DNA from 3 places in the Paenibacillus sp. P46E genome. Region 2 is predicted to be linked to each of the others. Evidence: riboswitches for the same ligand, from Rfam matches in the RefSeq annotation. Region 2 holds a riboswitch; each other region holds the start of a gene.
What was found. A riboswitch is a leader RNA that binds a small molecule or an ion and turns the genes downstream of it on or off. The one in region 2 is predicted to bind cyclic di-GMP.
Positions count from the first base shown of each region.

Region 1: another riboswitch for cyclic di-GMP. It lies ahead of A3849_RS24495 (thiamine pyrophosphate-binding protein); the one in region 2 lies ahead of A3849_RS32270 (anti-repressor SinI family protein).
Region 3: another riboswitch for cyclic di-GMP. It lies ahead of A3849_RS01375 (transglutaminase-like domain-containing protein); the one in region 2 lies ahead of A3849_RS32270 (anti-repressor SinI family protein).

Region 1 covers NZ_LVYZ01000066.1:5,002-9,362, reverse strand. The annotation lists gene A3849_RS24500 (carboxymuconolactone decarboxylase family protein) at 1-95, opposite strand, end outside; gene A3849_RS24495 (thiamine pyrophosphate-binding protein) at 171-1,814, opposite strand; cyclic di-GMP riboswitch class I at 1,925-2,018, opposite strand; gene A3849_RS24490 (methyl-accepting chemotaxis protein) at 2,518-3,768, opposite strand; gene serA (phosphoglycerate dehydrogenase) at 4,058-4,361, opposite strand, start outside.
Region 2 covers NZ_LVYZ01000002.1:310,112-314,472, forward strand. The annotation lists gene sipW (signal peptidase I SipW) at 1-100, shown strand, start outside; gene A3849_RS02645 (TasA family protein) at 187-795, shown strand; gene A3849_RS02650 (helix-turn-helix domain-containing protein) at 1,055-1,387, shown strand; gene A3849_RS32270 (anti-repressor SinI family protein) at 1,483-1,638, opposite strand; cyclic di-GMP riboswitch class I at 1,667-1,760, opposite strand; gene A3849_RS02660 (2-oxoglutarate dehydrogenase E1 component) at 2,198-4,361, shown strand, end outside.
Region 3 covers NZ_LVYZ01000002.1:270-4,630, forward strand. The annotation lists gene A3849_RS01375 (transglutaminase-like domain-containing protein) at 228-1,037, opposite strand; cyclic di-GMP riboswitch class I at 1,051-1,132, opposite strand; cyclic di-GMP riboswitch class I at 1,207-1,288, opposite strand; gene A3849_RS01380 (class D sortase) at 1,412-2,065, opposite strand; gene A3849_RS01385 (GtrA family protein) at 2,139-2,543, opposite strand; gene A3849_RS01390 (glycosyltransferase family 2 protein) at 2,533-3,522, opposite strand; gene A3849_RS01395 (glycosyltransferase family 39 protein) at 3,727-4,361, opposite strand, start outside.

The DNA of each region.
Region 1 (4,361 bases), on a different contig from region 2:
GGGAAATGCTCTTTAATTGGAGCCAGTGCCTTGGCACCGTAGTCGCCGGATAGGTTGGTAAAATGCTTTAGACCGCTGTTACTGGTGTTTTCCACAGAGATGCCTCCTGAATTTTGATGAGCGGCAAGGAATCGGCCATAGTAAGCTTGATTCTTACCGCTGCTATGAACTTAGTTGAGATTCAACGTCCTATGGGCCGTTGGAGGCACTTCGTCACGGTCCGTCAACAGCTCAATGACAGCTACACGGTTTGACGCGACTGCAGCTTGTACAGCATTGTTGAATTGCTCAGTAGTTTCGCATCTATAGCCCGTGGCTCCGAGCGACTCAGCGAATTTCACGGCATCCATAGGTACCTCGAAGATTGTACCGTCAATTCTGCCTGTGGTTTTCTCCATTCCCTTAAGTGCCATATCCAGCTGCATGTTGTTCACTACGATAAAGATTACCGGAATATTCTTGCAGACTGCAGTATTGATTTCAGCACCAAGCATCATGAAGCAGCCATCCCCGGTTATGCAGAAAATAGTTTCTTCAGGAGAAGCGACCTTAGCGCCAATGGCCATGCCAATGGAATTGCCCATGCAGGCAAAATAGGCATCAAAGACAAAACTGCCCGGTTTTTTCACGTTGTACCATTTTACAGCGTTGAAGCCATGGCTGCCGTCATCCACAAAAACGGTGTTGTTGTAAGGAATCAAATCGCTTAGGGTACTCATAACCGAAGCTAGTGACAGCTTGGAGAGAACAGGCAACTCTTCCGCATAATCAACATCGGTTTCTGTTATGTGTTTTTTTATAGCGGCAGTATCTATATTCTTTAGATAAAAAGACAAATTATCGCGTAAATCGCCGCCTATAGAGATGGTCTGTGAAGATAAAATTTTTCCTACGAAGGTAGGGTCAACATCAAATTGGATAAGTGTTTTAGGGTGATTTTCAGCCTTTAGATTGCAGATCGTCATGTCACTCAGACGTGATCCAAGCACAATGAACAGATCACTGCGGTTCAATAAATCATCACCGTGCTTGCAGCCGCCAACACCGATTGGTCCATGGTATAACGGGTGATCCCAAGGGATCGCACCTTTTCCTCCCGGTGAGGTAACAACAGGGATGTTAAAAGTTTCAGCCAGCTGAATAAGCTCTTGGTGTGCAATAGAACGGTTAACCCCTTTGCCGGCAATAATAAGAGGATTGCTAGAGGTATTAATTGCTGAAATTACACGTTCGAAATTAGCAGTGCTTACGAGATGTTCACGCTCTGGAATCACTATCCGGCATTCTTCCAGCATTTCCGTCTGCACATCAAACGGTATACATAAATGGACCGGACCACGCTGCCCGCCCAGAGCGATGGAAATAGCATGGTTAAATAAGGTGCTGAAATGATCGCCTCGCTCCACCAGTTTACTGAAGAGTGTAGCCGGTCTGAACATGTCTGCCAGGTCAGCCAGATATGACGAAGAATCCTGGCACTGTGGAATTCCCAGTTCCTTGATAGATTGATGCCCTGTAATGAATAGTACAGGCAGGTTGTTCGCTTTTGCATGCGCTGCAGCAGTAAGAAGATTGGTTCCGCCTGGCCCCGAGGTCCCAAAAGCTACACCCAGCCTGCCGGTTTTGAGAGCATAACCTGCTGCTTCGAACCCGGAACTGGACTCATGTCTGCCAGGAATAAATTCAATCCCGTAATCTACCATTTTTAGAACTACGGGACAAATAGACTTGCCGATTATGCCAAAGGAATGTGTTACGCCGAGGTTTCGTAGTGCCTCAGCCATATAATCTGCGACCGTTTTCAGATAATCCACCCACCCAATGTTTTTTATTTAGCCAACAATAGAAAACCTGCACTCACGAGAGTACAGGTCGGCTGCAATGAATAACCGTTAAGAACGGGGGTTTCCCAGACCTTCGGTTGTTCAGCAACCTGGCTGTCTTGGTCCCATAAAAATGAGACTGTAGATCCATGGCTTTGCGTCATTCCCTTTCGGAGAATTTTGCCGTTATGATGTATTGAAAATAATGCATATTTTTACTTTACAATATATTTCTAACTCCTCTCTTGTCAATATATTTGTGCTGAAAAGCTCAGTTTATGACGAAATTAACGAACAATGTCAATTGTAAGAAGATGTCCGGTTGAGTTGTAAAACAGGGCGAATCCAAAAAATAATCTAGTGCAAAAAAGTCTTAATAATACAAATTGTGAAGAAATATTGAAACGGAAATATATCAGGTATATTGAACTATCCCTATGTATGGAAATGGAGGATTACATTGGAGTAATCAGGTGTACTCATTTTATATCTGGGTTAATAAGACTAATGTTCAAAACACCCTTTCAATCCCATTGCATACATTTTATTTTTTTCATTAAAAATAGCGGAGAGAAGTGCAAAAGAAATAACGGTTCTTGCTGCTGCCAAAAAACTGAATTTGCTGAAAATAACATTGATTATTTTGTGAACAAAAAAAGACCGCTTCATATGAATCGGTCTAAGAAAAAGGGGATTAAAATTTGAAGATATGGATCGTTTTCTGGAGTTGAAATACTGCTTGAGTCATTTTATCTGTTTCTTCTGCAACAGAGTGCAGGGCATTTATTTGTTCGTTCATTGCTGCGGATACCTCTTGGGTTCCCGCCGCAGTTTCTTCTGTAATAGCAGAAATGTTTTCGATTGCTCCAGAGATTTTCAATGCGCTCTCCAGCATGAGGTCACTCTCAGAAGAGAAAGCGGCAATTTGTTCGGTTATATATTGAACGCTTTGCACAATCTGGGCGAAAATATTTGCGGTTTCAATGATCATATCATTTTGCACTTGGACAACTTCCTCATTGATGGCAATATTCTCAATCGCTTGCTTGATATCATTCTCAATACTGCGCACCAGACTGAATACTTCTTTGGTGGAGGCTGTAGATTCCTCAGCAAGCTTGCGTACTTCCTGGGCTACAACAGCGAATCCACGACCATGTTCACCCGCGCGTGCTGCTTCGATTGATGCATTGAGTGAGAGCAGGTTGGTCTGCTCGGCGATTTCTGTAATGGTTTTGGTGATCATCGTGATCCCCCGGGCATTGTGTGATAGTGCTTCAATCGTGTCGGCAACCTTCTGGGTAGCTTGTATATTCTTGCGCATACCTTCTGCTTGAGTATCTACGGATTGGCGGCCTTTCTCAACTAATTCTAGTGTATGTATGGAACGTCTGTTCATTTCTTTGGTAGAGCTTGTGTAATTCGAAACCTTGGTTTCAATGTCTTTGATGGATTCAGTCATATCGGCGATGTCCACGGAGATTTCATTTGCACCAAGAGCCAGTTCATTGGAAGAGGAGGAGACCTGGGCCATTACGATCTTCAGATTCTGATTCTTGTCCTCGATTCCGCGGCTGGCATCCATGACATGGCGGGTAATCTGGGACGCTTCGGTAAGTATTTTCTTCAGCTTGTCGATCATTGTATTGAAGGAACGGCTGACATCACCCATGGAACCGTTCTCATCTGCCCGGGTGGTAAAGTCACCTTTGGCAATTGTGTGGGTTACGTTGGAGATATCATCGAATGAAGATGTAAGCGTTCTCTCAATGAAGCGTGCGAGAGGGAAGGTCAGTGCAGCCAATACCGCCACCATTATAATCCCGATAATCATCTTGCCCATCACTACAAGTGTAATTAGTACAGGGACAGCGAATAAAGCGGCAATCAAGTAACAACCGGCTCTAATTCTCTGTTTTAACGGAAGCTTGTTCATCCAGTCCATCATAAAAAGTTCCTCCTAAAATAATGTTGTGTATTGTAATATTATAGGCGGTTTCAATGGGAGAGGTCTATTGTAAAATTTGACATAAAAATGCTTAAATAGGTCTTTCGGGCATGAATTTTGTGTGAATCTCCTTATAATAGTGCGGTAATGTTGTTCACTTTAGACAACGTACATTTTTCTAGTGCTTTAGGCTCAGGGGAATGACACATCCGAAATAGAAAAAAAACTCTTTGGAACAGCAGGCGGATGCCCGCTCTCCAAAGAGCATTTGTTCAAGAGTTACTTTTTACAGTAAGACAATTTCTTCTGCGGTGTTGATTTCCGGCAGTCCTGCCAGTTTCACCAGAACGGCTTGAGGAACCGCCTTATCGACGGTGAGCAGCATGATCGCAGCGCCGCCAACGATTTTACGTCCTACCTGCATGGAGGCGATATTGACGTCGTTCTCCCCAAGCAGTGTACCGACAGCTCCGATAATACCCGGTTTATCGTTATGCGAAATTACAATCTGATGGCCTTCTGGAGCAATATCGACCGGGAACTTGTTGACCTGCACGATCCGTTCTCCATAACCCTGCAGCAGCGTTCCC
Region 2 (4,361 bases):
GCTCTATGCGCTCTACAGTTCATGGAAGGCTCTTACGGCGCTTGAGAAAAAAAACACCGTACTTCCGCAGGCACCTCCGGGCACTGACATACAGCCCTGATCCGATTGTCCGCTTCCGCCTACGAAACGGAAGATACAATATATACATTTATCATTCGCTTTACTAATCAGAGGAGGAATTAGAATATGGGAATCAAGAAAACATTGGGTTTGGGCATGGCATCGGCAGCACTCGGTTTGTCTTTGATTGGCGGAGGAACCTTCGCATATTTCAGCGACACTGCGACAAGCACGGCAACCTTCGCAGCAGGCACGCTGGATCTGAATTCTGATCCTTCTGTAATCGTGGATATCCCTAACCTGAAACCAGGTGATACTGTAACCAAGACCTTCAAGCTCAAAAATGACGGAACCCTGGACATCGGCTCAGTATTGCTGAAGACCACCACAGAGATTACAGATACGCTTGGCGACAACAACGGTGTCGATCTCAGCAAATTCATCAAGGTTAAATTCCTGAAGAATAATGATAAAGGAACCATTCTCACACCGGAGGTTGTCGTATACGAAACCACACTGGATGCTCTGAAGAACCAAACCCCTGATCTTGTAAACAATACCGGTCTGGATCAAATCTGGACAGAAGCTGACGGCATCAAAGCTCAGAGCAGCGACAGCTTTACAGTCAAGTTCGAATTCGTTGACAACGGTGAAACACAGAACTATTTCCAAAAGGATAAGCTGAAGCTGACTTGGAACTTCGAGGCCAAACAAGGCCCTAAAAAAGATTATTAATTCATAACGGATTGCATGCTGAAGCAGCCTACCCTGATTCCGGAGACGGAGCAGAATAGGCTGTTTTTCCTTTGTAACGATTGATTTTTGTCCATTTTACGGAAATTTGTTATACTGACAAGTGGAAACGGCTTCGCCGTCCTTATAAGGACGGTATCCGCTTCAGCGAGAAATATAAGGATAATTTATAGCGTAAAACAGATAAATTCTTATATTTTAACAATAAGTACGGAGGGGCGTTGTAATCGTGCCGGATAATATGGGAAGTCGTATCCACCAACTCCGTCTGGAAAAAGGCTGGTCCTTATCCGAATTAGCGGACAAGGCTGATGTGGCAAAATCATACTTAAGCAATGTAGAAAGAAATATCCAATCCAACCCCTCTATTCAATTCATTGAAAAAATCGCCGATGCGCTCCAGGTGTCTATCCACAGCCTGCTCTATGGCGAGCCCTCAGAGACTGACGAATCCGCACTAGATGGCGAATGGTTCCGTCTCGTTCAGGAAGCCATGGCCTCCGGTATAAGCAAACGGGAATTCAAAGAATTCCTCGATTATCAAAAATGGCGGCTGGAACAGAAAGATCAATAATCGGACGGTTGTCCTAAGGATCCAGCGATACAGAAAAGGGCACAGCGTCTGGCGCTGAGCCCTTTTCTGTATGTATTCCTGCAAAGTAAACGTCCCTACATCACCTGCAACGTTGTCTTTTCACTTAAAAACCGGCGGATTTCATCTGCACCGATGCCTGCTTTCTTCGCTGATATCAGCAAATAAACCCATTCTAGATCCAGATCACCCATCAGCAGTTCTCCGTCATTCCCCTGGTTGGACTTATCCAAGATATCTCCTCCTAGAATTTTTGCGTCCCCAGGCAGTCCGGCCGTCGTAGTAGTTGAAGCCTTTCTACATTAGACCCGAGACTTTGTGTCCCTGCCTTTCAGCAGGTTTACCCTTTACTGGATCCTTTACATGAAAGGATCTGGTTAGAAAACAATGAAACCGTTATCCGCAATAACATTATATAAGATCTTACACAAAAAGTGTGTCGATTTATGGAAATTATTTATGACAAGTAGTGCAAAAGAACAGTTTTTTTTGCTGGGATTTGTCCAATAGATATGACTTTAGAATCTGTTCATGATGCATTCGGGGACATTCTTGGGTAATTATTACCGGATCACCCTGTTCACATCCAGCTTCCGGTAACCAATATCCGTTTTTCATCATTTAAGGACTGAATCATGCCGCTTTGCGAACGGATTCCCCGAAAGTATGAATTGATTACACGCCTTGAAAGTAGCACAATAAGATGAGGAATGAAACCGCAACCATCGCAGCTCCACTGGGCGCCCAAGCCTCATGCGGCACGTGGAGTTCATCCGTTAGGAGGATGTATTCATGGCAGTTAAAGAGCCCTATAACGAATCCATTTGGAGTAAGTATCACGGCCCCAATCTGGGCTACATTCAAGAGAAATATGAGCAATTCGTTCATGATCCTTCATCCGTAGAACATCATTACCGCGATTTGTTTACCGTTTCCGGCCCTCCTCCGCTCGCTCCGGATGCCGTTCAGGCTCCGCAGCCGACCCTTTCGGGAGACACCGAGTGGCTGAGAAAGGCCGTACGAGCTTCCAAGCTAATCGCCAATATTCGTATATATGGCCATATGGCCGCCAATATCGATCCGCTGGAGCAGGTTAACAGCCCTATGGCCAAATGGCTGGATTACCAAACCTATGACTTGACCCGCGAGGACCTGATTGCTTTGCCTGCCTCGCTGATCTGGGAGAATGCGCCGCCGGATGTTCATACCGCATGGGATGCCGTTCACCGGATGCGCCAGGCCTATACGCAGACTATCGCCTATGAATTTGGACATGTGCATGACGAACAGGAGCTTCGCTGGCTGAACAGTCAGGCGGAGTCCACAAGCTCCCCCGCGCCGCTGAACAATACCGAGCGCAAGGAGCTGCTGAACCGCCTGATTCAGGTAGAGCAGTTCGAGACCTTCCTGCATAAGACCTTTGTCGGCCAGAAACGCTTCAGCCTGGAAGGCAATGATGCGCTGGTACCCATGCTGGACGAGATTGTCCGTGCCGCCGCACATGATGGTGCAGAGCATATCCTGATGGGTATGGCCCACCGCGGACGTCTGAATGTGCTGGCTCATATTCTCGGGAAACCCTATGATATTATTTTCTCGGAATTCCACCATTCTCCGAACAAGGAGCTTTTCCCTTCCGAAGGCTCCATGGGCATTAACTACGGCTGGACCGGCGATGTGAAATACCATTTGGGTGCTGACCGCGCCGTGCGCGAGGGCGAGACCGTCCGGACCCGCATTACACTGGCCAATAACCCGAGCCATCTGGAATTCGTTAATCCAGTCGTTGAAGGCTTTACACGTGCAGCTCAGGAAGACCGGAATTCCCCGGGTTTGCCGCAGCTCGACACGAACAAGGCCATGGCTGTGCTGATGCACGGGGATGCCGCTTTTCCAGGCGAAGGGATTGTTGCGGAAACGCTCAACATCGGTAAGCTCAAAGGGTACTCCAACGGCGGCACGGTGCATATTATCGTCAATAACCGGATCGGATTCACTACCGAAAGTGAAGATTCCCGTTCCACCCATTATGCCAGCGACCTTGCCAAAGGCTATGAAATCCCGGTGGTTCACGTCAATGCCGATGATCCTGAGGCCTGCATCTCGGCTGTCCGCTTGGCTAGCGCCTACCGCAATCAGTTCAAGAAGGATTTCGTGATCGATCTGATTGGATACCGCCGCCACGGCCATAATGAGATGGATGATCCTGAAACCACCCAGCCGATTGTGTATGGCAGAGTGCGTAACCATCCGACCGTCTACCGTGTCTATGCGGAACGACTGCAGCGGGAGAAGATCATCACAGCAGATGATGTGAACCAGATGAACCTTGATGCCGAAAAAGTGCTTCAGGAAGCCTTCGACCTGATGAAGGATGGCAAACGTAAGAACGGAGATGCCAAAACTTCCATACCGCTCGAAACGGAAGCAACCCCGCCGCTATCCACGGCGGTGCAGCTGGAGCAGCTGCAGCAGATCAACCGGGAGCTGCTGACGGTACCGGGCGGCTTCAAGGTCTATCCGAAGCTGGAGCGGATTCTGCAGCGCCGCAAGGATGCGCTGAATGACGGAGAACGGGTAGACTGGGCACTGGCCGAAACGCTGGCATTTGCCACTATCCTGAAGGACGGTACACCGATCCGCCTGAGCGGCCAGGATTCCCAGCGCGGAACCTTCGCCCACCGTCATCTGGTGCTGCACGACAGCGAGACAGGTGCTCTGTTCTCTCCGCTGCACCAGCTTAGCGATTCCAAGGCCTCCTTCGGGGTGTACAACAGCCCGCTCTCGGAAGCCTCGGTACTCGGCTACGAATACGGCTACAATGTGTTCGCGCCAGAAACCTTCGTGATCTGGGAAGCACAGTATGGCGACTTTGCCAATGCCGCTCAGGTTATTATCGACCAGTTCATCGCTGCCGGACGCGCGAAATGGACTCAGCGCAGCAATCTGACGATCC
Region 3 (4,361 bases), 310 kb from region 2:
CACCAGCAACTCTTATAATATATCACGTTTGGCCGAGTAATGCAAGCTTTTTTTTGAATTACTTATTTAGTCATTCGCATTTGCTTAGCAGTGCTCCAACAACGCTTACTTATAATACCCTATTGTCATATGAAAAAGCAACCCTTTTAAAAAAGAAAGATAACCCACTTAATTTTTAAGTGAGTTATCTTCAAGTCGAGCTTATATTCATGTCACTTCTACTTATATTAGTAGAACTTAGCTGCTGAGTATTTGCTTGCTACTTTAATCAATCCTGTAGCCTGGTTACTCTTGCCCAGTCCAGCATCGACTGTAGTATCAATAGTTACCCACTTGCCGTTAATCAAAACTTCATTCCAAGCGTGGTAGGAAGTCACATAGCTCGTGTTCCCCATTACCAGCTTAGCAGGTATACCTTGACTGCGAAGCATGGTTGCGAACAATGAGGCATAATCGTAGCAAATACCTTTTTTGGTGATGAGTGTATTATCATTGTTCGGAATATAATCTGTCGTAACCGTAGAGGCCAGAGTATAGTCATATTTCACATTGGAAACGATGAAGTCGTAGATTGCTTTCACCTTTTGTTCGTCGGTGGTCAAGCCCTCTGTCAACTGGGCGGCTTTGAGAACTGATTTATCGGAAGAACTCCACTTCACATTCTGTACAGAGCTCAAATATACGGCGTTAGCATTGTCCAGGCTCAGATCTACTGTTTCTGAAGAAACAACTTTGTATTTGTTGCCGGTAGTGTTCTCCAAAACCGAAACCTTGTAAGAGCCATTACCTTGCTGCAATGGAAAAGTTTCAGTTGGCTTCGATGCATATAGATTGTAAGTGTAGCTGTTATTGTCCTTGGTGATCATCAGCTTAATACGTTTGTCCTTCGGTACGTCATAAGATACTGCGATTACACCTTGGTTCAGCTGTGATGTATTTAACCAGCCTGTTTCCGTGCTGGCAGCTTCTGCCGAGCCTACTTGGACGGAAGTGACGACTACAAACAGTGTCAATAACATAAGATAGATCTTTTTCATGGATAAAACCCCTTTCGGTAGCTGGCTGCCATCCATTGAGGGAAGGCCCTTTAGCTTTGCGTCCCTACCTTTCGATAGGTTTGCCGTTATCGTATAAGCTTTATCTGTTCTCACTTCTAAAAGTGATCTACTAGATTCATATTAAGACTAAACAAAAAAAGCCTCTTCATTCGGTAGCTGGCTGCCATCCATTGAGGGAAGGCCCTTTAGCTTTGCGTCCCTACCTTTCGATAGGTTTGCCGTTATCGTGCTTAGCTTTTATAGTTATATACTACCATATTCATCTCTATATACAAGATCTAAATCACTAGATTCCCATTATTTATTGATAAAATTTTTACAATACCGGATTTTCGAGCCCCTGCTTGTCGAAATTAGGACAACTTAGCGTGGATAATCAGCCGATGGGTTGGATTAACCAATGGATCACAAGTAATTAGTGTGAGTATTTTGTCATCACCCCGGCCATTCAAGACGGAAACATCCGTAGGTTCAACAATCGAGATATCGTATACTACATAGCGGTAATCATGCCCACTTGTCTGTACGGATATGCTATCGCCGATCGCAACTTCATTCAATCTGTTAAAAAGCCGGCCGGCCGTTCTTGATCTGTGTGCTGCAATCGCAGCATTACCAACCTGCCCAATTGCAGCAGTCTCTTGCATATGAGCGGCAGCATGTTTCATATTGGCTTTGGTGGCGCCCTCCAGGATAGGGAGCTTCAGATTGATTTTATCGATCTGGATGATGCCTGTGATCTTCCCACCCAACCGGATTTCAGGGGATGGGGGTTCCGTCGCCTCCGCCTGATCCCCAGAGGATTCCTCTGCAAGAAGCTGGGTGACTTCGGCGTACTGCTTGCTCAGATCGGACGGCGGAGACGTTGAAGGCGCACTTTCACTAAATGCCTGTTCAGCTTCTTCCAGCAGCTTCTGCTGCTGCCAATCGTTGTACCACTCGTTAGCTTTGGGGTACAGCATAATCAGAATCCCGGCAAGAATAATAAGATAAGAGAACTTGCGCATGAACATCACCTCCGTAAGTTAGTTTGTGCAGCCCCTGGCAGAAAGGACTGTCCCCACATTTGAAGTAGACTTTTCAAAATACCCATTTCCGGCTTCCGAAAAAATTGATAATCACGGTTACACCGGTAACCAGCACTTTGGCAATCAGCACCTGAAGACCGAAGCGGTCTGTCAGCAAATGCATAAGCAGCACCGAAATGCCCAGCACCACGAGGTTAAGTACAATAAACCTAACCAGTTGCATCCGGTCAAAGCCGTTCTGACTCCCGCGGTTGTGGTCCTTAAAAGTCACTTTTTTATTCCATATAAAACTGTTGGCTGTACCGGTGCTGTATGAAATAATCTGTGCCGGTGTATTTACCATACCAAGCGAATGCAACAGGGTAAATACAGCGAAATCAATCAATGTATTCAGCAGGCCTACGGCATTGAATTTCAAAAACTGGACAAAGCCTGCATTCATTTTTTTATTTAACATAATCGCTTTCCTTCCGCATGTCCGCGCGCTCTACATCCCTATCTATGTCACCATAGCCCTTAGTCTCGCGCACGATATACAGCGGTCTATCCTTGGACTCATCATAAATCCGCCCGATATATTCGCCAATTACACCAAGCAGCATGAGCACAATACCGTTAAACAGCAGGTTGACGCCAACGATAGAAGCCCAGCCCGGGACGGTCCAAGAAGTGAAAACCCTTTGGAATAAAACAAAGAATAAATAAAGGAAGCTGGAGAAGGAAAGAAAAAAGCCAACATATGAGGCGATTTTCAGCGGTTTATGGGAAAAGGAGGTGATGCCGTCGAGCGCAAACCGGATCATTTTCTTCAGGGGGTATTTGGTTTCGCCGGCAAAACGCTCTTCACGGACGTATTCCACCATGGTCTGCCGGAAGCCCACCCAGCTTACCAGCCCTCGCACATAACGGTTCTTCTCCTTCAGACCGCGCAGCACATCGCATACTTTACGGTCAATCAAACGAAAATCCCCTGTATCTGTAGGAATATCCACACTTGTCATGCTGCTCAGCAAACGATAGAAGATCTTCGCAGTTGCTTTTTTGAAAAAAGTCTCTCCGTGGCGTTTGAGCCGCTTGGCATAAACAACATCATAGCCCTCTTTCCACTTCGCGATCATCTGCAAAATAACCTCTGGCGGATCCTGGAGGTCCGCATCAATAACCACGACCGCCTCGCCTTCAGCATAATCCATCCCCGCCGTGATCGCTACCTGATGGCCAAAGTTGCGTGAGAAATCGATCAGCTTGACATGCTCATCTTGACGGCTGACTCCGCGCATAATCTCGGCTGTACGGTCCCGGCTTCCGTCGTTGACGAAGACCAGCTCGTAGGAATCGCCGCAACCGTCCATTACCTTTTTGAGACGCTCATACGTATGCTGAATGACTTCCTCCTCATTGAACATGGGGACAATTACACTATATCTGGCTTTCACCTTTGTTCCTCCTAAAAGTTTTGTGAGCCCATGCATCCATCCGAATCGCTTCGTTCAAAACTTGCTTCGGAAGCATAAACCTAGGTTTTGTCAGCATATGCTTCCAGATCGGCTCCATACAACACCGCCCATAGAAGCATATGCCTAGTTATTTACTATATTAATCAAAAGATATAAAGCTGCTTCACACACATTGCTAGACCACTAGAATACCCAGGAAGGGAACCAGCGCAGCATAACGTCCACATACTCTTTACTGACCTGCATACCAGACAGTACGGGATAAAACAATACAAAGAGCAATGCGGCACCGGCCACATAGGCATAACGCATGTAGCGGGCTTCGGGGTATTTGCTGTCGAACAGCTTCATGATATATACAATGGCAAGAATCATGAACGGAACCATCGCAAAATAGTGGTAAAGGAATGTCTCACGCGGCACCAGCATCCACGGTACATACTGCGAGAAGAACCCGATCCAGATCATGTACAGGTTCTTGTCCTTGCGCTTCACTGTAAACCAGACCGCAGCCAGCATAGCAAAGACTCCGGTCCACCAGATCAGCGGATTCCCCATCGTGACAATACTGCTGACCTGGCCTTCGGGCAGGCCTTCTCCCCCACTGAAGAACCATACCGGCCGCTTCATGAATGGCCACTCCCACCAGGAAGAAGCGAACGGATGGGTGGCAACAAGCTGGCTGTGGTAATCATACATATTCTTCTGAGCTTGGATCAGGCCTTTGAAGGTGTAGCCATCCGCCGAGACGGACAGTACAGGGATAAAGGACAGGCTATAGATGATGCCAGGAATAATTACAAAGAACAACAGACAGC